4 regions of the Janthinobacterium sp. 13 genome follow, and region 2 is predicted to be linked to each of the others. Evidence: predicted binding sites of a transcription regulator. Region 2 holds the regulator's gene; each other region holds the start of a gene.
What was found. Region 2 encodes LexA, which represses DNA repair genes until DNA is damaged. Its sites were predicted from a motif close to ACTGTATNNNNATACAGT; they were not measured.
Positions count from the first base shown of each region.

Region 1 (5,484 bases), 1.4 Mb from region 2:
CGCTGGCCAGGGCAGGTTCATGGCGAGAAATCCCGGCAGGGCGATGACGCTGAGCAGGCCCAGCAGGACGGGACCGGCCAGGAACACGAGAATTTCCATCGAACTGGCCAGGCTGGCGGCAAATTGCAGCAAAGCATGATGGGCCAGGCGCAAGCGCAGGGCGAGGTAGGGGGAAAAGCTGCGGGGCAGGCGCATCAGGCAGGAACGGAGTCAGGGTAGCGCCGATTCTAACAGCCGGGGTCAGGCCCCCGGATAAGTTAGCTTTGAGCTTGACGTTGGCGGTGTTGAGGGTCTGACCCCACAATGGGAAAAGCCCTTCGGTTCCAGGAACCAAAGGGCTTTTCTTTTATTGGCGGAGCGGACGGGACTCGAACCCGCGACCCCCGACGTGACAGGCCGGTATTCTAACCAACTGAACTACCACTCCAAGCTCGTATGATCTGTGTTGCTGATCCATGAAGCACTGGATAATTTTCTGTTTGGTGGTGGGTGCTGAGAGGCTCGAACTCCCGACCTACGCCTTGTAAGGGCGCCGCTCTACCAACTGAGCTAAGCACCCGCATACCCAGAAAACTATCCCGACGTTTGTCACCACGTCTGGAAGAGGCACTATTATAGGGGGCGCTATCGTGCTTGTGCAACTATTCTTGAGGGGGAATGGCAGTTTTTTTGCTGAAAAGCGCAAAAATGTTCAGGCGAGGGGGGATGGACGTGTTTTTGGCTTCTGAAATGGGAAAAGCCCTTCGGTTCCAGGAACCAAAGGGCTTTTCTTTTATTGGCGGAGCGGACGGGACTCGAACCCGCGACCCCCGACGTGACAGGCCGGTATTCTAACCAACTGAACTACCACTCCAAGCTCGTATGATCTGTATTGCTGATCCATGAAGCACTGGACAGTTTTCTGATTTGGTGGGTGCTGAGAGGCTCGAACTCCCGACCTACGCCTTGTAAGGGCGCCGCTCTACCAACTGAGCTAAGCACCCGTTGCTTGTCTCAGAAAACCATCCCGACGTTTGTCACCACGTCTGGAAGAGGCGCTATTATAGGACGGGTAAAATCCTTGTGCAAGCGCTTTTTTCACATTATTGCCCGAATGCGGTTGGGAGCATCTGAAAAAAGTGCAGGGCAATGTAACGCTGCCATGGGCTTTTTCTCAGGGCTCCTATTCCGTGATGCCCCATTGCGACAGCATCCACGCCATATTGAACGCATTCTCGGCGATGGCGTTATAGCGGCCCGACGCGCCGCCGTGGCCGGCACCCATATTCGTTTTCAGCAGCAGGGGATTGCTGTCCGTTTTATAGGCGCGCAGTTTGGCCACATATTTTGCCGGTTCCCAGTACATGACCTGGCTGTCGTTCAGGCCCGTCGTCACCAGCATGGCGGGATAGTTCTTGCGCGCAATGTTGTCATACGGCGAGTAGCTGAGCATGTAGTCGTATGCGGCCTTCTGGTTCGGGTCGCCCCATTCCAGGTACTCGCCCGTCGTCAGGGGCAGGCTGGCGTCCATCATGGTGTTCATCACGTCGACAAACGGTACGGCCGCGTGCACGGCGTGGAACAGGTCGGGGCGCATGTTGACGACGGCGCCCATCAGCAAGCCGCCCGCGCTGCCGCCCTGGATGATGAGGCGGTTCGGGCTGGTCCATTTTTCGCGCACCAGGTAGTCGGCGCTGTCGATGAAGTCATTGAAGGTGTTTTTCTTCTTCATCAGCATGCCGTCTTCATGCCAGGCTTCGCCCATGTCGGTGCCGCCGCGGATATGCGCCTGCGCATAGATGACGCCCCGTTCCAGCAGGCTGATGCGGCTGATGGAAAAAGTGGCTTCCGTGGAAATGCCGTAGGAGCCGTACGAGTACAGCAGCAGCGGCGCTGAACCGTCGAGCTTGACGCCTTTCTTGTAGACGACCCACAGCGGCACTTGCACGCCATCGCGCGCCTTCACCCACAAGCGCTGCGTGGTGTAGCGGCTGCTGTCGAAGCCGCCGACGATTTCCTGCTGCTTCAGCACCGTGCGCTTGCCGTCCTGCATGCTGACGTCGATGACGGTGGGCGGCGTGACGGGAGACTGGTAGGACATGCGAAACTGCGTGGCGGAAAATTCCGGCGTGCCAGCCGCCGTGGCCAGGTAGACGGGGTCGTCGAATTGCACTGCCTTCCAGTTCTTTTGCGCAAAATCAAAGATGCGGGCGCGGTTCAGGGAGCGTGCCTTTTCCATCACCACCAGGTAACCCTGGAAGACGTCGATGGACTGGATCACGGCATCCTTGTTATGCGGCACGACGGGCTTCCAGTTCTTCGGCTGCGGCGCAGACAGCGGCGCGCTGACGACACGGAAATTCTTCGCCCCCTTGTTGGTCAGAATATACAACTGGCCGTCGCGGTGCTCGATGCCGTAGCGGTGGCCTTTTTCACGTTTCAGCACGGATTGGAACGTGCCTTGCGGCTTGCTCGTTGGCAGCAGCAGCACTTCGCTCGTGTCCGTGCTGCCCGAGGTGAGCACGAAGAATTGCTTGTCGCGCGTGCGGCCCACGTTGATGGCGAACTGCTCCACAGGCTCGTGGTAGACCTGTTGCGGCGCACCGCCCAGGGCCAGGCGGAACAAGCGGTCCGAGCGCTTGGTGGTGGCATCTTCCTGCGCCAGCATCAGGGTGGCGTTATCCGCCGCCCAGGCCAGCGATGTCACGCGCGGCATGCTGTCGCCCAGCAACTTGCCCGTTTTCAAATCCTTGACGTGCAGCTCGTACTGGCGGAAACCCGTCGTGTCGGTGGTGTAGGCCAGCAACTGTTCATTCGGGCTGATGCTGAAGGCGCGCACGGCAAAGAATTTGTGGCCTTCGGCCAATTGATTCTGGTCCAGCAAGACTTCCTCTGCCGCCTGCGCATCATAGGCGCCGCTGGCGCCGACGGGGCGGCGGCAGTGAATCGGATATTGCTTGCCCGCTTCCATGCGCGTGTAATAGTAGAAATTGCCCTGGCGCGCAGGCACGGACAAGTCCACTTCCTGCATGCGTCCCTTGACTTCCGCCGTTACCTTGTCGGCCAGCGGCTGGATCGGCGCCGTGACGGCTGCCGTGTAGGCGTTTTCCGCATTCAGGTAGTCGATCACGGCAGGATCGGCTTTCTTTTGCAGCCAGCGGTAGTCGTCCGTGACGACCGTGCCGTGGCGCGTTTCTTGCCAGGCCGTCTTGGCGGCGACGGGAGCGACGGCCGTGGCGATGGTGGTGGTGGTGTCGGCTGCCAGCGCGGATGGCGCCAGCGTGGACAGTAGCAGGGCCGGCAGGATGGATGACCAGACGGACCGGCGACGCAAGGCATGATGTGCTGTAGACAAGGCAACTCCTTTGAATAGTTGTGTCAGGATTGTAATCTTGCTATTGGGAAAAGCAACCGCTGATCGTCGCCATCGGGTCCCGTGCGTTTCAACTTGCATCCCGGCCCATTTCCGGTAATACTGTATGCATGCACAGTATCTTGCCGCAATGAAGGCAAGCCGATCCGCCGCGAGGTGTTTTTTGATTCCATCTGCCCCCACACTTGCCGAAGCACCCGCCGCGCGCCGCTGGATCGCCCACCTGGACATGGATGCCTTCTTCGCGTCCGTGGAACTGTTGAAATATCCGGAATTGCGCGGCGAAGCCGTCGTCATCGGCGGCGGGCGCCTGCAGCAGCCCGTGCTGCAGATTGACGGCACGCGGCAATTTGCGCGCATGCGCGACTACGTGGGGCGCGGCGTCGTCACCACGTCGACCTACGCGGCGCGCGCGTTTGGCGTGTTTTCCGCCATGGGCATCATGAAGGCGGCCAGGCTGGCGCCCGACAGCATCCTGCTGCCGGCCGATTTCGAGGCCTACCGCGAGTATTCGGCCCGCTTCAAGCAAGCCGTGGCCCAGTTGTGCCCCATCATCCAGAACGTGGGCATCGATGAAATCTATGTCGACCTGACGGAACATGGCGAGCAGGCGCCGGCCATGGCAGCGCGCCTGAAGGCGGCCGTGTTCGAGGCGACGGGCCTGTCGTGCTCGATTGGCCTGGCGCCCAACAAATTGCTGGCGAAAATCTGTTCCGACCTGGAAAAACCCGACGGACTCACCATTTTGTCGCCCGAGGATATCGCCACGCGCGTGTGGCCCTTGCCGGCGAAAAAGATCAACGGCATCGGCCCGAAGGCGACGGCCAAGCTGGAAGCCCTGGGCATCATCACCATCGGCGAGCTGGCGCAAGCCGACCTGGCCATGCTGCGCACGCAGTTTGGCGACCTGTACACGGGCTGGCTGCGCCAGGCGGCGCTGGGCATCGACGAGCGGCCCGTGCAGACGAGCCGGGAAACCAAGTCCGTCAGCCGCGAAACGACGTTCGAGCGCGACTTGCAGGTGGTGCGCGACCGCGCCACGCTGTCGGAAAAGCTGGAAAGCCTGTGCACGCGCGTGGCGGGCGACCTGGACAAGCAGTCGCTGGCGGGGCGCACGGTGGGCATCAAGCTGCGTTTCGAGGATTTCAGCACCGTCACGCGCGACATCACCTTGCCCAGCGCCACGGCGGACGCCGCCGCCATCCTGCGGGCCAGCCGCGATTGCTTGCGGCGTGTGCCATTTGAAAAGAAAATCCGCCTGCTGGGCGTGCGCATCTCGACCTTGTCCGATCCGGCCATCGTGATGCGGCAGGCGCCGGCCCAGGCGGAGCTGTTTCCCGCCCTGTAGCGGCATTCCCCACGCATCAACAACACCGCGCCAGTCCGCGCTTTTGACGGCATTCCCGTGTCGAAAGTGTAGAATGGCGTTCCCCTGGCACTACTGAAACAAACGGAAGACAAAAACTATGTGGTTCAAGAATCTTCAGATTTACCGCCTGCCCGCACCATGGGCCTATACGCCAGAACAACTGGAAGAGGCCTTGTCCTCGAACAAATTTACGCCGGCGACCAGCATGGATCTGATGCGCCAGGGCTGGGATACGCCGCGCCCGAACGGCGGCCTGGTCCACGTGGTCAACAAGCAGATGCTGATCTTGCTGGGTACGGAAAAGAAACTGTTGCCAGCGACCGTCATCAACCAGGTGGCCAAGGCCCGCGCTGCCGAGATGGAAGAAGCGCAAGGCTTTGCACCAGGCAAGAAAGCCATGAAGGAATTGAAGGAACGCGTGGCCGACGAGCTGTTGCCGCGCGCCTTCAGCATCCGCAGCAACGTCTGGACGTGGATCGACCCCGTCAATGGCTGGCTGGTGGTCGATGCCGCCAGCCCGGCGAAAGCCGATGAAGTCATCAAGCTGCTGCTCAAGGCCGTGGATAAATTGCCGCTGGAAAGCCTGCGCGTGCAGCGCTCGCCCGTGGCGGTGATGACGGAATGGCTGCAGGCGGACGATGCGCCGGCCGGCTTCACGGTCGACATGGATACGGAATTGCGCGCCACGGGCGAGAGCAAGGCCACCGTGCGCTACGTGCGCCACACCCTGGAAGCGGACGACGTGCGCCGCCACATCGCGGCC
Region 1 covers NZ_PEEQ01000001.1:3,287,898-3,293,381, forward strand. Annotated here, with positions in the region: gene CLU94_RS14460 (hypothetical protein) at 1-195, opposite strand, end outside; tRNA gene CLU94_RS14465 (tRNA-Asp) at 351-427, opposite strand; tRNA gene CLU94_RS14470 (tRNA-Val) at 484-559, opposite strand; tRNA gene CLU94_RS14475 (tRNA-Asp) at 777-853, opposite strand; tRNA gene CLU94_RS14480 (tRNA-Val) at 908-983, opposite strand; gene CLU94_RS14485 (S9 family peptidase) at 1,163-3,334, opposite strand; gene dinB (DNA polymerase IV) at 3,516-4,700, shown strand; gene CLU94_RS14495 (recombination-associated protein RdgC) at 4,819-5,484, shown strand, end outside.
Region 1: a site for LexA is predicted at 3,454-3,471, ahead of dinB (DNA polymerase IV). Genes of this name have one in related genera too.

Region 2 (5,484 bases):
ACGACGGGCCTGAACCTGGACCCGGAAGCCATCTTCAAGGCTGTCACCGTGCTGAACCGCCGCGTCAAGGGTGGCTACGCTGCCGTGGCGCAAATCGCCGGCGTGGGCTTGCTGGCCTTCCGCGACCCGCACGGCATCCGTCCGCTGTGCCTGGGCATCAATGAAACGGAGCAAGGTCCCGAATACCTGATCGCTTCCGAATCCGTGGCCCTGGAAGGCATGGGCTTCCGCTTCGTGCGCGATATCGGTCCCGGCGAAGCCGTCTTCATCGATGCTGACAAGCAATTGCACAGCGCCCAATGCGCCGACAATGCCAGCCTGAACCCGTGCGTATTCGAGTTCGTCTACCTGGCCCGTCCCGATTCCGTCATCGACGGCGCCTCCGTGTACGCCACGCGCCTGAAAATGGGCGAGTACCTGGCCGAAAAGATCCGCGCTGAATTGCCTGGCGTACATATCGACGTGGTCATGCCGATTCCCGATTCCTCGCGTCCGGCCGCCATCCAGCTGGCCATGGCGCTGAACATCGAGTACCGCGAAGGCTTCATCAAGAACCGCTATATCGGCCGCACCTTCATCATGCCGGGCCAGGCGGCGCGCAAGAAATCCGTGCGCCAGAAGCTCAACGCGATTCCGTCCGAATTCAAGGATAAAGTGGTGCTGCTGGTCGACGATTCCATCGTGCGCGGCACCACCAGCCGTGAAATCGTGCAGATGGCGCGTGAAGCGGGCGCGACGAAGGTCATCTTCGCCTCGGCAGCGCCACCGGTGATCTACCCGAACGTGTACGGCATCGACATGCCGACGCGCGACGAACTGATCGCCTACGGCCGCACGACGGAAGAAGTGTGCCGCGAAATCACGGCCGATTACCTCGTGTACCAGGATATCGGCGCGCTGAAGCAGGCCATCGCCGACGTCAACCCGGCCCTGACCAACTTCGAGGCTTCGTGCTTCGATGGCGTGTACGTGACGGGCGACGTGTCGCAGGAATACCTGGACCGCCTGGAATATGCGCGCCACCATCCGAAGGCGGCAGCGCCCGAAGATACGCCGCGTTCCCAGCTGAACCTGAACCTGGCGACAACAGAAGCATAAGTAAGCTGCCCGGCCGATGCCGGGCATTTTTTTCTCCGCGATCATGAACGATAAAAAAAACTACGGCTTTACCACCACCATCCTGCATAACGACCGCCGCAAGGGCATCGAACATGGCTCCCTGCACAAGCCCGTGCACACTTCCGTGGCCTTTGGTTACGCCGATGCGCGCCAGCTCGCTTCCGTATTCCAGGGCAAGGAGCCGGGTTTCCGCTATGGCCGCCAGGGCAATCCGACCGTTTCCGCGCTGGAAGACAAGGTCAACAAGATGGAAGACGGCGTGGCCACCCTGTGCTTCGCCACCGGCATGGGCGCCATCGGCGCCGTGGTGCAATCCTTGCTGCGCGCGGGCGACCATGTCGTGTCGTCGGCCTTTTTGTTTGGCAACACCAACAGCCTGTGGCAAACGGTGACGGGGCAGGGCATCGGCGTGTCGTTCGTCGACGCCACCGACGTGGCCAATGTGGCGGCCGCCATCACGCCGGCCACGCGGATTGTTTTCGTAGAAACTATTGCCAATCCGCGCACGCAGATCGCCGACCTGAAGAAGATCGGTGACTTGTGCCGCGAGAAGGGCATCCTGTACATCGTCGACAATACGATGACGACGCCATACCTGTTCCGTCCGAAAGCCGTGGGCGCGGGCCTGGTGGTCAATGCCTTGACGAAATCTATCGGCGGTCACGGCAATGCGCTGGGCGGCAGCTTGACGGATACGGGCGTGTTCGACTGGACGCAGTATCCGAACATTTTCGAGAATTACAAGAAGGCGGCGCCCGCACAGTGGGGCATCGCGCAAATCCGCGCCAAGGCCTTGCGCGACTTCGGCGCCTCCCTGGGGCCGGAAGCGGCGCACCATATCGCCGTCGGCGCGGAAACCATGGCCTTGCGCATGGACCGCACCTGTTCGAACGCCCTGGCGCTGGCGACCATGCTGGCCGCCGATCCGAGAGTGGCGGCCGTGCATTACCCGGGCCTGGCGTCGCACCCGCAGCATGCGCTGGCGACGGACTTGTTCCGCAGCTATGGCTCGCTGTTCAGCTTTGAATTGAAGGATGGCATCGACTGCTTCGATTTCCTCAATCGTCTTAATCTTGCCATTCCCGCCAGTAACCTCGGCGACACGCGCACCCTCGTCATTCCCGTCGCCCACACGATTTTCTACGAGATGGGTGCCGAGCGGCGCGCCAGCATGGGCATCGCCGAGTCGCTGATCCGTGTGTCGGTGGGTATCGAGGATGAGGTGGATCTGCTGGAAGACTTCAAGCACGCATTGGAAGAAGAATAAGGTTTCACTTTTTTGAGAAAAAGATTACATTTAAGTGTAATTAAAGCATATGTATCTTTTTCTCAATTGGAGAGTGGGAATGAAAAAAATTGTATTTAGTGTTTTTTTATTGTTTTCTTGCGCTGTCTATGCTGATGACCTGACGGATGCGAATAAATTCCTGCAATCCAAGGCTTACCCGCAAGCCTTGGATTTGTACAAGAAGCTGGCTCAGGCCGGGAATGCCGAGGCTCAATTTCATTTGGGCGAGATGTATTTGTATGGTGAAGGAGTGGCTGTCGATGCCGCGCAAGCCGGACAATGGTTTGGGCAGGCCTCCAAGGCGGGTAACAAGAATGCCGAAGCCGCGCTTGTCCTTATGGCTAACCGTGTCGCGCGAAAAGGTGACATTGATTACTATGTCAACTCATATGCTGGCGAGGATGTTGCCTTGAGTAAGGTCAAGTGCGTTACCCCGGTGATTCCTGCATTCTCCCAAACCAAGCGTCAAATCAGAGATGTGGCCGATAGTGTTGATGCCTGGATGGCGTGCTATAACAGCTTCGTCAGTAATTTGAATGCTTCTTTGCCGCCTGGCAAAGCCATTCCTTCTGATATTGAATCGTTGATGAATGAGCAGGAATTTGAAAAGGCCAAGCTGCGCATGGATGCCGCCTATGCGCGGGTGAGTGCCGAAGGGCGTGAGCTGGCAAAAAATATCTTGGCGCAGCGCGATGAGTGGCACTCCAAAACAGAGGCGTATCTCTTGGCGGAGAATAAAAAAATTCAGACAGAAAATGAAATGAGTGAATTGAATCGCTCACGTACCGCGAACACGCCGCAATGGGTGACCAGTCCTTTGCCAAGCAAATAAGTCAGTCTTGCCGATGTGCTCAATTGGATGGGAATTAAGCGCTCGCAGGTATGCTGCAAGCGCTTTCCCTCTTAATGCCAACTGCGCATGAGTCCGACGGCCAAACCTTCCAATGCAAACTCATCGTCCGGCGACACGGTAATCACCTTGAAGTCCGGATTTTCCGGCAGCAATTCGATGACGGAACCCGTCTTCTTGTAGCGCTTGACGGTGACTTCGTCGCCGATGCGGGCCACGACGATCTGGCCATTCTTGGCGCTGTCGACTTTCTTGACGGCCAATAAATCGCCATCCATGATGCCGGCGTCGCGCATGGACCAGCCGCGCACCTTCAGCAGGAAGTCAGGCTTGGCCGAAAACAGGGCCGGATCGACGTTGTAGCTCGCTTCCAGGTTTTCCTGCGCCAGGATGGGCGAACCGGCCGCTACCCGGCCGATCAGCGGCAGCGACATCAGCAGCGCTGCCGGCACCTTCGATGGCAGCGCTTCGGCGGCGGCGCCGATCAGGCGGATGCCGCGCGAGGTGCCGGGAGAAATCTCGATCGCGCCCTTGCGGGCCAGGGCCTGCAAATGCTCTTCGGCCGCGTTGGCCGATTTGAAACCCAGTTCATTGGCGATTTCGGCACGGGTGGGAGGAAAGCCCGTGTTTTCAATCGCGTCCTTGATCAGGTTCAGGATTTGTTCTTGTCGTGCTGTCAGCTTGATCATGAGCGGTGGGTGCATACTAAAATGCTGTCTATATGAACAGTCTGTATTTTTGTACAGTATCGTTCACTATGCAAGGGGATTTCCGTGTTTTGGGCGAATTTCGCAAGAAATACTTGTCCATGGACGGAAAGCGCGGCGGCGCGCGGGCTTTTCGGGCCCATGTGGAAGGAATGATTGAAACGTTTGCAAAAGGCGGTTATAATCTTCGGCTGACCTTCCCACACCCGTCTTGACGCCGGGGTGGGCGATTATCAATCCGACCTGAAGGAGTTTGCATGCGTCATTATGAAATAGTCTTTATCGTCCATCCGGACCAAAGCGAGCAAGTGCCCGCGATGATCGAACGCTACAAAGCCAGCGTAACCACCCGCGGCGGTTCGGTTCACCGCGTGGAAGATTGGGGCCGCCGTCAAATGGCTTACTCGATCCAAAAGCTGCCTAAAGCACACTACATCTGCCTGAACATCGAATGCGACAACGAGACCCTGGTCGAGTTGGAAACAGCATTCAAATTCAATGATGCCGTGTTGCGTCACCTGACCGTTAAAATGAAGAAAGCTGAAACAGCTCCTTCGCCGATGATGAAATCGGTACAACGCGAAGACGCGGCCAAAAGCCACCGCACCGAAGCACCAGCAGCCGCTCCAGCCGCAGCAGCAGCTTAATTCTTGACCAGGATCGTGCGCTGAACCAGCTACAAGTAACCGCCATCATTGCCGAGCGCGAAATATTGCGCTATACCCCGGCAGGGCTGCCGATTGTGAATGCAGTATTGCAACACAGTTCGCAGCAGATGGAAGCAGGAATTGCCCGTTTGACCGAGTTTGATGTTGCCGCGCTAGCCGCTGGCGAAATCTCAGGCCGGTTCAGCCAGGCAAGCTTGGGCGGGGTGTATCAGTTCACGGGTTTCCTGGCAAGGAAGAGCCGCAACAGCAAGAGTTTGGTGTTTCACATCATTGATTTTAGTGCAGTCAATTCTGACTAGCGCATTTTAGATACAGGAGCCTGACATGGCATTCGGTAAAAAGTTCGACAAAAATAAGCTCAAGCTTAAAGAAAAACGCAAACAGCAAAACCCGTTGTTCAAACGCAAGAAGTTCTGCCGCTTCACCGCAGCTCACGTTGAGCAAGTCGACTACAAAGACGTCGACACGCTGAAAGACTTCGTCCAAGAAAACGGCAAGATCATGCCAGCACGCCTGACCGGTACCAAAGCGCACTACCAGCGCCAAGTTGACACCGCAATCAAGCGCGCTCGCTTCCTCGCGCTGCTGCCATACACCGATCTGCACCACGCTTAATCGGTCAGATATTCCTGGAGAAGAACTATGCAAATCATTCTGTTAGAAAAAGTTGTTAACGTCGGTAACCTCGGCGAAGTCGTCAAAGTCAAAGACGGTTACGCACGTAACTTCCTGATCCCGCAACGCCTGGCACGTCGTGCTACGGCAACCGCTGTGGCTGAATTCGAAGTCAAGCGCGCCGAACTGGAAAAAGCTGCTGCCGCTAAACTGGCCGCATCGCAAGCCCAGGGCGAA
Region 2 covers NZ_PEEQ01000001.1:4,695,046-4,700,529, forward strand. Annotated here, with positions in the region: gene purF (amidophosphoribosyltransferase) at 1-1,098, shown strand, start outside; gene CLU94_RS20640 (cystathionine gamma-synthase family protein) at 1,142-2,386, shown strand; gene CLU94_RS20645 (tetratricopeptide repeat protein) at 2,466-3,239, shown strand; gene lexA (transcriptional repressor LexA) at 3,311-3,946, opposite strand; gene rpsF (30S ribosomal protein S6) at 4,222-4,611, shown strand; gene priB (primosomal replication protein N) at 4,632-4,931, shown strand; gene rpsR (30S ribosomal protein S18) at 4,957-5,247, shown strand; gene rplI (50S ribosomal protein L9) at 5,275-5,484, shown strand, end outside.

Region 3 (5,484 bases), 130 kb from region 2:
GCCACAGGTACAGTTCCGTGCCGTGGCCATGCGCATCGTCGAGCATGTCGAGCAAGGCCCCGCCGCAGCGGCGCTGCAAGCCGGGCCGCGGCAAATGGCGCAACTGCCCCAGGGTGCGGCAGCCGATGCCGTCCAGCCATTCCAGCCAGGGGCGCGCGGGCGGCAGCAAGGCGCACGGCAGGCCGTCGAGACGGCGCACCAGGCTCTCCATGCCCAGCACGCGGCCCCGGCGCGTCCCGGCGCGCGCCAGCAGCCAGGCGCCGCGCGCCGTGGGGGCGCACGACAGCTGGGCCGTGTAGCCCAGCGCGCGCAAGCTGGCCGCAATCTGCCGGCACAGGGCGCGCACGCCCCCGAACAGGCGCAGGCTGGCGCCCGCATCGACGAGCAGGGTCGCTTCCTCGCCCTGCGCCACCAGCGGCGAATATTGCAGCAGCGCCAGCGCCACCGCTTGCAGCGCCTGCGCCTCCAGTGCCAAAGAGCGCTCGTGCAGGCGCGCCTGCGGCGCCAGCATCAGCGCGCCCGCGCGGCGCATGCCCGGCCGGATGCCCGCCGCCCGCGCCAGCGGCGACACGGCCATCACTTGCTCCTGCTCCAGCACCACGCCGAGAAGGTCAGCCGACCAGCGCGGGCAAAACACTTCGAGCGGGAGCCTGGGCAGGTACAGGCCGATCCAGAGTCGCATGGCGTAGCAGTAATGAAGGAGGTTGCAGGGACAGGAACAGGGGCGCGTCGCGCTGCGGTCCCCGGCGCTTGATGAAGCCGATCTCGATGCCGCCGGCGGCCGGGCGCACGGACAGGCGCAACGGCGCCGGCGACGCATCCTGCGCGCCGTGCAGCGGGCGCAGCATGCAGAACAGGGTGTTGCCGGACTGCGCGGCCAGGTGCAGGCGGCGCAGGCTGTCGGCGCGCACGTGCGGCTGCCAGAACAGCAAGGCGCCGCACGTGCCGCTGCGCAAGATGTTTTCCGCCGCCCACAGGGCATCCTTGCTGCCGGCGCTCTTGAGCCACAGCAGTTGCGACGGCGCCAGCCCCTGCGCGGCCAGGGCCAGCGCCTGCGGCGGATGGGGCGGCTGCAGCAGCACGATGGGCAAGCCCGGCAGCTGCGCCAGCGCGGGCGCCAGCAGCCGCAATTCGCCGCTGCCCGGCTGCTGCACCAGCAGATCGATGAGGCTGCCGCAGGGCCAGCCGCCGCCGGGCAGCTGCGCGGACAGGGCGGCAAAGCCCGTGTCCAGGCAGCGCGTGGCGCCCTGCCCCAGCTGCGATGCGCGCCACAGGGACGGGTGCAAGGCTTCCGGCGAGGCCATCAATTGGGAAAGTTGCATAATTGAATATGAAGACAAATACTGTATGCATATACAGTACTATCCGGTCCCCCTTTTGGCAAGGCCTATCTGCGCATCCCCATCCGGGGGCCGTTCCGCGACGTCCGAAAAACACCGTTTTTCACATCGATTGCTGTACCATAAGCACTCTCCTTACCGCTCGGCAATGCACCGGGCGGCCTCCTCCGTCCATAAGGAAACGCATTTGACCACCATCCAACTCATCAGCGCCATCGTCTTCGGCCTCGCGCTCATCCACACCTTCGCCGCCAAGTCGTTTGAAACATTATCGCGGCGCCATCCCCGCCATGCGGGCTTGCTGCACTTGCTGGGCGAAGTGGAAGTCGTGTTCGGCTTCTGGGCCTTCATTTTGATCATCATCATGGCCTTTGTCTCGGGCGGCGATGCGGCCATCGAGTATGCCGAGTCGCGCCATTACACGGAGCCGCTGTTCGTCTTTGTCGTCATGGTCGTGGCCGCTTCGCGCCCCGTGCTCGACGCCGTGCAGCGCCTGTTGAAGGGCGTGGCGCGCGTGATGCCGCTGCGCACGGAACTGGCCCTCGTCTGGCTGGGCCTGGCGCTCGTGCCCCTGACGGGCTCCCTGATCACGGAACCGGCCGCCATGACCCTGGCCGCGCTGATGCTGGCGCCGCAAATCTTCCGCCCGGGCATCCCTGAATGGCTGAAATACGGCGCGCTGGGCGTGCTCTTCGTCAACGTTTCCATCGGCGGCACCCTCACCTCGTACGCGGCGCCGCCCGTGCTGATGGTGGCCACCACGTGGAACTGGGACAGCGCCTACATGGCCACCCACTTCGGCTGGAAGGCCGCCATCGCCGTGCTGGTCAACGCCACGGGCGTGAGCATATTGCTGCGCAAATATCTGCACAGCAACACCTCCGACATCAAGCCGAAGGCCGGTGAAGTGGAAGCGCCGAAAGTGCCGCTGGCCGTCAGCCTGGTGCACATGATCGTGCTGGCCGGCGTCGTCACCCTGGCGCACCATCCCGTGCTGTTCATCGGCCTGTTCCTGTTCTTCCTCGGCTTCGTGCAGGCGTATGAGCGCTATCAAAGCCCGCTGATCCTCAAGGAAGGCTTGCTGGTCGGCTTCTTCCTGGGCGGCCTGGTGGTGCTGGGCGGCATGCAGCAATGGTGGCTGCAGCCCATCGTTTCCAGCCTGAAACCGCTGGCCCTGTTCTTCGGCGCCCTGGGCTTGACGGCGATTACCGACAATGCAGCCCTCACCTACCTCGGTTCGCTGATCGTCGGCATGACGGACGAAGCGAAATACATGCTGATGGCGGGCGCCGTGGCCGGTGGCGGCTTGACCGTCATCGCCAATGCGCCGAATCCGGCCGGCGTGGCCCTGCTGCGCCGCGGCTTCAAGGATGAATCGATCGGCGCCGTCGGCCTGCTGGCGGGCGCCCTGCTGCCGACGGCCGTGGCGGGCCTGGCCTTCCTGGCCCTGTAAGACACTACACGGGGCGGCTGCCGGCCGCCCCTGCTCTCCCTCGTTCTCCCTCCTCAGTTACCTTCCTCAGTTTCCTTCATACACGAGGAAATGCAGCCGGTCATAGAACAGGCTGTAGGCATAGTCGAACGTGCCCACGCTGCGAAAACCCTTGTGCAGATACACTTGCAGCGCTTCGCTCTTTTCCCACACCGTCAGGGTGATGCGCGCGCAGCCCTTGCGGCTGGACAGGTCGCGGATTTCGTGGAACATCTGCCTGAATAAACCCTGCCCCCGGTATTTTTCGTCGATGGCCAGGCTGCTGACGAAACAGTCGTCGGCGCGTGCATGCGCGAGCACGAAGGCGTCATACGCATCGTCGAGCGCCTTCATGTCATCGCGGTAATACGAGACGGCGCCGCACGCCTGGAACTCGTCCATCGTCGCGGCCGTAAAGAAGCCGATGAAACGCCCGTCCTCGTCATGCAGGCCGTGGATGTGCGCCAGGTAGGGGTCGATGTTCTGCCGCCGCTGCAATTCAACGAACTGCAGGTTGAGTTTGTTGCCGAAAGAACAGTATTCCAGGTAACTGGTGGCAAACAGCAATTTGGCCATGCGGTTCTTCGCCTCGTCACCCAGCAGTTCGCCCGGCACCAGCGTGAGCGGCGCATGCGACAGCAGGCCCGCCTGAGCCTGAACTTCGTCACCTGGCTGGACGGTATCGCCGGCGGCCGGCATGCGGCTGCCGTGGCGGCCCACGGTGGGGCGCCAGAAGTTGCCGGCGGCAATATGCTGCGAACGATGGGCCAGCAGGTAGCGGCAAAAGACGTCATTCACGCGGTCGAGCTGCGGATCGTCCGACAGCACCGAGTAATAGTGGAAATGCTCGATATCCGCCCGCAATTGGGCAGCATACGCCATGCGCGGCACTTCCTCGATATCGAACACGTCGACGATATTGGGCAGGATCAAAGGATCGTCGAGTTGCCAGCCGATTTCGTCGAGCCGCGCCACGCAGCGCGCATACGCGCGCCGTTCCTCGTCGCTCAAGGGGATGTGCATGTCGGTAATGATATCGTCCAGCAAGCGCATGCCGCGGATGCCGCCCGCCACCGCTTCCCGCGCGCCGTCATACAGCACGCAATAGCGCTGGTAAAACTCGGCATGGCTGAGCACGGTCACGCCCAGGTTTTTCTTCCATTCGGCATAAAACTGGCCAAACAGCCGCGCCTCGAATTGCGGGCAGGAACGGGGAATCTGCTGGTCGATGCCCGCATACGCGCGGTTCACATTGCGCTGGATCACGCGCAGCGCCGCATCGTTCTTCTTGGCGATCAGCATGCCCGTTTCATCGAGAAACAGATTCATCCAGCTGACATGCCGGCGCTCTTCGCTGTCATCATCCTTGCGCTGGAAATAATCGGGCACTTCCGGCTTCATCAGGAAAATCGTCGCCGGATTGTGCGGGATCGTATCCACATCCATATACAGGCCGCCGTATTCGCACATGATGAGGATGCGGAAATAATCGGACAAGGTGGCGAAATAGCGCTGCGTATGCAGGGTATCGAGGATATCGAAGCGGGCCGGCGCGAAGTCCAGCGCCAGCGCGCGCAGCGAATTGATATGCAGGGTCGTGCCGCCGATGTCGTAGCGGCCTATCGTGTAGCGCCCGGCGCCGCCCGTGGGGCTGAAGCGCTCGTCATCGCGCAACTGCTGCGCATCCCACACCCACAGGATGGAGACATACGGCGCGCCGCCGTTGCAGCGCACGTCGTCGAGCGCCGCGCCCCACTGCTGGATCGCCTCGCAGGCGATGGCCGGCAAGGGCCCGCCCATCCAGATGCGGTGCAGGTAGCGCTCGTCCTCGCCGAGCGCGCGCGTGGGGATGCAGCTGAGCGAGGAACAGCTTGCCGCATTGAAATGATTGAAGTTCAGGGCGACGAAGCTGCGCAGGGCCGCGATGCCCGCCTGGTGCTCCGCTGCCAATTGCTCCAGGTCGCTGCCGGCCGGCCTGACATCGGCCAGGGTGATGTAATCGAGTTTCAGCCGGTTGATGCGAAACTCGTATTCCAGGTTGAAAATCTTTGCTTGATCGTGTTTCGAGGCCAGGTCATCTATTTTCATGGGCGCACCATTTTCCGCAGGAGAGTGTCAATAAACGTCGCAGGAGATAAAACAAGGTCGACAACATGCGCATCGTTGCGCCATCAGTGCCGGGCGAGCAGCACCTCGCTTTCCCGGCGTCCCGCCATGCCCCGTGTAAACAGCAGCAGGCAGGCCGTGATGACCACGATGACGGGGATATTCAGCAGCGCATACGTTTCCAGTGCATAGCCGAAGCGCTGGCACAGCACGTTGTACAGCTGCAGCCAGGCGGACAGATAAATGCAGTACAGCAAGCTCATGGCGGCCGTCGTCAAGGTCATCGATTCTTTGCTGGCCGTGAGCGCGCTGCGGATCAGGGCGCCGTTGAACAGGCCGAAGCCGATGGAATAGACAAACATGCAGGCCGCAAACACGTCGACGTGATGGCGGCCCGCGCCGGCGCCCAGCATGCCGGCGGCCGCGATCAGCCCGCCCAGGCGCAACAGGGACACGAGGGGGAAATCCTGGCGCAGGCGCTGGATGGCGATGCTGCTGAGCACAAAGCCGGACAAGATCACGCATTGCAGGGCGATATACGTGGCGTAGGAGGCGCCCATTTCCTGC
Region 3 covers NZ_PEEQ01000001.1:4,567,856-4,573,339, reverse strand. Annotated here, with positions in the region: gene CLU94_RS20105 (Y-family DNA polymerase) at 1-682, opposite strand, end outside; gene imuA (translesion DNA synthesis-associated protein ImuA) at 612-1,322, opposite strand; gene CLU94_RS20095 (putative Na+/H+ antiporter) at 1,528-2,793, shown strand; gene CLU94_RS20090 (GNAT family N-acetyltransferase) at 2,860-4,899, opposite strand; gene CLU94_RS20085 (MFS transporter) at 4,983-5,484, opposite strand, start outside.
Region 3: a site for LexA is predicted at 1,343-1,360, ahead of imuA (translesion DNA synthesis-associated protein ImuA). Genes of this name have one in related genera too.

Region 4 (5,484 bases), 210 kb from region 2:
ATCGAGAAAGCCGGCGGCCTGGGTTTTGACACGTCAAAATTGATCTATGTGAAGCAAAACTGACCTTGCTTGCCTGCCGCCCGTTCGTGGCGGCATAGCGCCTTCTGGTTGTTGCTTTTCTGCATGTTATTTCTTGCAATACCACTCTGATTCACTCACAATCTGCTCCAAAGTAGTGCGCTGCGGCGCGCTGCCATTCCGGTGGCGACGTTCGCGTTGCGCCACCGCTCGTGATTGCCGCACGGCAGATGCCTGCTATATTGGTACGTAGCAGTAGGTCGGTTTCGTGGCGTCTGTGCATCGTTTTCTTCAGATAGGAATCACGCAATGAAAAACCTCAAAATCGGCGTACGTCTCGGTGGCGGTTTTGCCGCCGTCCTGTTCCTGTTGACCAGCCTGACCGTGGTGGGCATCGTGCAGATGCAAAGCGCCAGCAAGGAAACCGATGCGCTCGTCAACGTCAAGGTGCGCAATGAGCGCCTGATCGCCGAGTGGACCAAGGTCATCGAGGTCAACGCGGCGCGCACGGCGGCCGCCTGGAAAGTCAGCGATCCCGAACACCAGAAGCAGTTTGAACAGGAAATGGCGGTCTCGTCTGCACGCGCCACGGAAATCCAGAACGATATCGGCAAGAGCGAGCTGAACACGGACGAGCAGGCGCTGTACCAGGAAGTATTGAGCACGCGCAAGGCCTACACGGAAGTACGCAAGAATGTGTTCAAGGCCAAGAATGCGGGCGACTTGGAACTGGGCAAGCGCCTGTACGAAGGCGACATGGCCGTCAAGCGCGACATCTACCTGGCGTCGCTGAAGAAGCTGGAATTGTTGGAAGCCAAATTGCTCGATGAAACGGCCGCGCAAATCCGTTCGCGCTACGAAAATGGCCGCATGCTGCTGATCTCGCTGGGCGTGGTGGCCATCTTGCTGGGCATCGCCTGCGCCTACTGGATCACGCGCTCGATCACGCGTCCCATCACGCGTGCCGTCGAGGTGGCGGAAGCCGTTTCCGCTGGCGACCTGACCAGCCATATCGTCGTGGAAAGCCGCGATGAGACGGGGCAATTGATGCATGCGCTGAAAAACATGAACGATAAACTGGTGAGTATCGTGGGCCAGGTGCGCGCCGGTACCGAATCGATCAGCACGGCGTCGAGCGAAATTGCCGCCGGTAACCTGGACTTGTCGTCACGCACGGAAGAGCAGGCCAGTTCGCTGGAAGAGACGGCGTCTTCCATGGAAGAGCTGACCTCCACCGTGAAACTCAACGCGGACAATGCGCGCAGCGCCAACCAGCTGGCCATCGACGCCTCGCAGATCGCCAGCAAGGGCGGCGTGGTGGTGTCGGAAGTGGTCAGCACCATGGGCTCGATCAACGATTCCTCGCGCAAGATTGTCGACATCATCAGCGTCATCGACGCCATCGCCTTCCAGACGAATATCCTGGCCCTGAACGCGGCCGTGGAAGCGGCCAGGGCCGGTGAGCAGGGCCGCGGTTTTGCCGTCGTGGCCTCCGAAGTGCGCAACCTGGCGCAGCGTTCCAGCGCGGCGGCCAAGGAAATCAAGGGCTTGATCGACGATTCCGTGCAAAAGGTCGAGGCCGGTTCGCAACTGGTGGACAAGGCGGGCCGCACCATGGACGAGATCGTGCAAAGCATCAGCCACGTGACGCAGATCATGAACCAGATCACCGACGCCAGCGATGAACAGCGCGCCGGCATCGAACAAGTCAACCAGGCCATAGGCCAGATGGACCAGGTGACGCAGCAAAACGCGGCCCTGGTGGAAGAAGCGGCCGCGGCGGCCGAATCCATGCAGGAACAGGCGGCCAGGCTGGCCGAGGTCGTGGGCGTGTTCAAGCTCGATGCGACGCAGCAATATGCTGCCGCCCATAGCAGCCCGTCCGTGACGGCGCCTGCGCCAGTAGCGGCTGCCACGCGAGCTGCCATGCGGCCCGCCACGCAGCCCGCCATGCGACGCGCGCCAGCATCCCGCGCGCCAGCACCCGCCGTGACTGCGACCTCGCCGGACAAGGCGGCGCAAGCGGACGCGGTGCGCGCACGCACGCCGAAGGCGCCGGTGGCCTCGGGCGCCGACGAATGGGAAGAGTTTTAAGCACGGATTCTTAAGCGCAGATTCCCCCTTGGCATGGCGCGGGCGCTACAATCGCGGCTTGAAGACAGCCGCGAACGCGCTCCGCCATGACCACCCGCCGTACCTCCAGCCTTAGCTCAAGCCATCCCGCCAGCCCTGCAGCTGCATCGTCTTCCCTGGCTGAACCGGCCAAACGCGCGCGCTGCCCAGCCTGCCTGCGCGCCGTCTCCAGCTGCATCTGCCGCTGGATCGCTCCCGTTTCCCACGCGGTGGAAGTGCTGATCCTGCAGCATCCGCTGGAAGTGCACAATGCCAAGGGCAGTGCCCGCCTTCTGCACCTGAGCCTGCCGAACAGCCGCATGCTGACGGGCGAGCAGTTTGCCGCCGATACGCTCGCCGAATTGCTAGCCGACAAGCACAACGTGTTGCTGTACCCGGATACGCCCGGCGACCGTTCGCTGGGCATCGCCCCGCCGCCGGCGCTCGACCCAGCCAGCTTGCTCGATCTTGCCCGAGTGCGGCTGGTGGTGCTGGACGCCACCTGGCGCAAGAGCCGCAAGATGCTGTATCTGAATCCCCCGTTGCAACAGCTGCCGCGCCTGCCCCTGCGCGATACGCCCGCATCCCATTACCTGATCCGCAAGGCGCACGCGCCAGACCAGTTATCGACCCTGGAAGCGACGTGCTATGCCCTGATGCAGTTGGAGCAGGACGCGGCCCGCTTCGTTCCCCTGATCGCGGCATTTGACGGCTTTGTCGCACAGCAGTTGAGCTATGTCATGCCGCACGGTGAAAAAGCTTGAAACGGCATCACGCCAGCCCTTGATCTTGACCGCACAGCGGCATAGTATACTGTACGCATATACAGTTGATGGGGCCGTTCATGAAAGCAATCATTCCAGAGCACGATGACAGCTTCGCCGGGCAAGCCATGTTGCCGCCGCAATCGCTGAAAGCCCACAAGGGCCGCGGCGCCGTGTCGAACCTGCAAGGGCGCTACGAGGTGCACGCGCGCGGCGGTTTCGATGATGGCTGGGGCGTGGGCGGCCTGGATGAGGCGGCCGGGGAGGCGGCGCCTCCCACCTGGAAGACGCAGGTCAGCGACGAGCAGGCGCGCACCATTCTCACGCGCAACGCTTCGCCCGACTTGCCGTTCAATGTTTCCTTGAATCCGTATCGGGGTTGCGAACACGGCTGCATTTATTGCTTTGCCCGCCCCACGCACAGCTATCTGGGCCTGTCGCCTGGCCTGGACTTCGAAAGCCGCATCTATGCCAAGGTGAACGCCCCCGAACTCTTGCGCCGCGAACTGGCCAAGCCCTCCTATGTGCCCGAACCGATCGCCCTGGGCGTGAACACGGATGCGTATCAGCCGTGCGAGCGCGAACGGCAACTGACGCGGCGCGTGCTGGAAGTGCTGCACGAATGCGACCATCCCGTGGCGCTGATCACGAAATCGTCGCTGATCGAGCGCGATATCGACATTCTGGCGCCGATGGCGGCCAGGCGCCTGGCTGCCGTGGCCGTCACTGTCACCACGCTCGACCCGGCCATCGCGCGCACCCTGGAACCGCGCGCGGCCGCTCCGGCGCGGCGGCTGCGCACCATCCGCACCCTGACGGAGGCGGGCATCCCCGTGGGCGTGAGCATCGCGCCCATCATCCCGTTCGTGACGGAACCGGAAATCGAGCAGCTGCTCGAAGCCGTGCGCGACGCGGGCGCCATCCACGCCCATTACGTGGTGCTGCGCCTGCCGTGGGAAGTGAGCCCGCTGTTCCAGCAATGGCTGGAAGCGCACTTCCCGGAACGGGCCCAGCGCGTGATGAACCGGGTGCGCGAAATGCGTGGCGGCAAGGATTACGACAGCGCGTTCGGCGCGCGCATGCGGGGCGAAGGCGTGTGGGCTGACCTCATCCGCCAGCGCTTTGAAAAGGCCGTGCACCGGCTGGGCTTGCACGGCAAGGGCGGCCGCTTCAAGCAGCTCGATTGCACGCAGTTCCGCCGGCCGCTGGTGGTGCCGCCGCTGGGCGCAAAAGTAAAAAAAGGCAATGCGGGGCAGCTGGATTTGTTTTAGCGCAAGCAGTGCGGGGCGCGCGCTTGTGCGTTGACACGGGCACGCGCAAAGGCATGCGCGCTGCGCGAAACAGGCGGGCTTGGTGGCGAGTCGCATCGCCGTCCTGCGTCCGTCGTGGGTGATGCCGGCAGGGGGAGCGGGCGACGAGAAACTCATCGCCCGCAGGCATGCCGGGCTTAGCCGGAACGGCTCGATCTTGCTGGCTTGATCAGCAAACGGTGGCGTTGCAAGCCATCAGGCAGAGTTGCTGTGCGGTGCCGCTCAAGGCGCCGCAAGCCGCTTTGCACAGGGTGCAGGTAATGCCGGAAGGGGCGACACCCTGGCTGATGGCGGAGATGCTGGGGCTGCGTTGTACGGCTTTGGCTTGCAATGGCAGATTGTTCATTTTAAAACTCCTTGTGGTGGTGCCGCCGCGGGCAACGGCAATGGGTGTGCGTACCGAAGTACGGTGCTGATCGTTTCCCGCCAACGACCGTATGCTGAAGCGCGTGCACGCATCGCTGCGCCCACGAGCCCCGACAATTCAAATGCTGTTGACGTCAGCGTTGCGACCAGTAGCGCACTGCGCCGACGCTGACCGGTATCACATCGCTGACGTCGACGGCGAAGCGGGCGACCGTGTTGGCTACCTGCAGGTTTTCCGGGTTGAAGAAGGTCATGATGATGTCGTAGCACTCGGAGCCCGGGCGGCACACGGGACTCTGTTGCACGACGATGGTATCGAGCTGCATGCCCGTGGTCTTGGCCAGCATTTCCGCCGCTTGCATGGCATTCGTGGCCGAGAAGTTGAGCGCGCGGTCCATGCCCGTGACGCCCAGGTTGCGGAAGTCGTAATAGATGCGGTTCAGGAAGTTTTCCAGGCGCGCGCCTGTGTTGCTGCTGTTGATGTCCAGGCTGTCCTGCACCGCCATCAGGCTGTCGATCAACTGCGGCACATTCCAGCTGAACATGCCCCGGATGGCCGGCTGGATCACGGGAACGACCTGGCCGGACATCAGCCTGGCGGCGCCCGAGATTACGCCGGGAAACGAATTCATGACGACCAGGCCATCGATGGTGCCGACATAGGCCTCGAACAGCAGTTCATAGGTCATGTCGGCATACGGACCGACGGGGACGACCGCGTAAATCGGCGTGGCGTCCAGGTTGACGGTCCAGGTCAGCGATTGGCGGAAATATGGCTTCGCGCGCAGGAATTCGATCAATTGCTGCGGATCGCTCGGATTGTTCCTGTCCGATGGCATGGCCTGGACGAAGGAATCGCGGCGCGCTTCGCTGCCGAAGTCGACGCCCAGGTTGCCCAGCGCATACACCAGGGT
Region 4 covers NZ_PEEQ01000001.1:4,908,914-4,914,397, forward strand. Annotated here, with positions in the region: gene CLU94_RS21570 (lipocalin family protein) at 1-63, shown strand, start outside; gene CLU94_RS21575 (methyl-accepting chemotaxis protein) at 328-2,112, shown strand; gene CLU94_RS21580 (tRNA-uridine aminocarboxypropyltransferase) at 2,199-2,894, shown strand; gene CLU94_RS21585 (PA0069 family radical SAM protein) at 3,023-4,165, shown strand; gene CLU94_RS28455 (hypothetical protein) at 4,374-4,550, opposite strand; gene CLU94_RS21590 (S8 family serine peptidase) at 4,705-5,484, opposite strand, start outside.
Region 4: a site for LexA is predicted at 2,943-2,960, ahead of CLU94_RS21585 (PA0069 family radical SAM protein). Genes of this name have one in related genera too.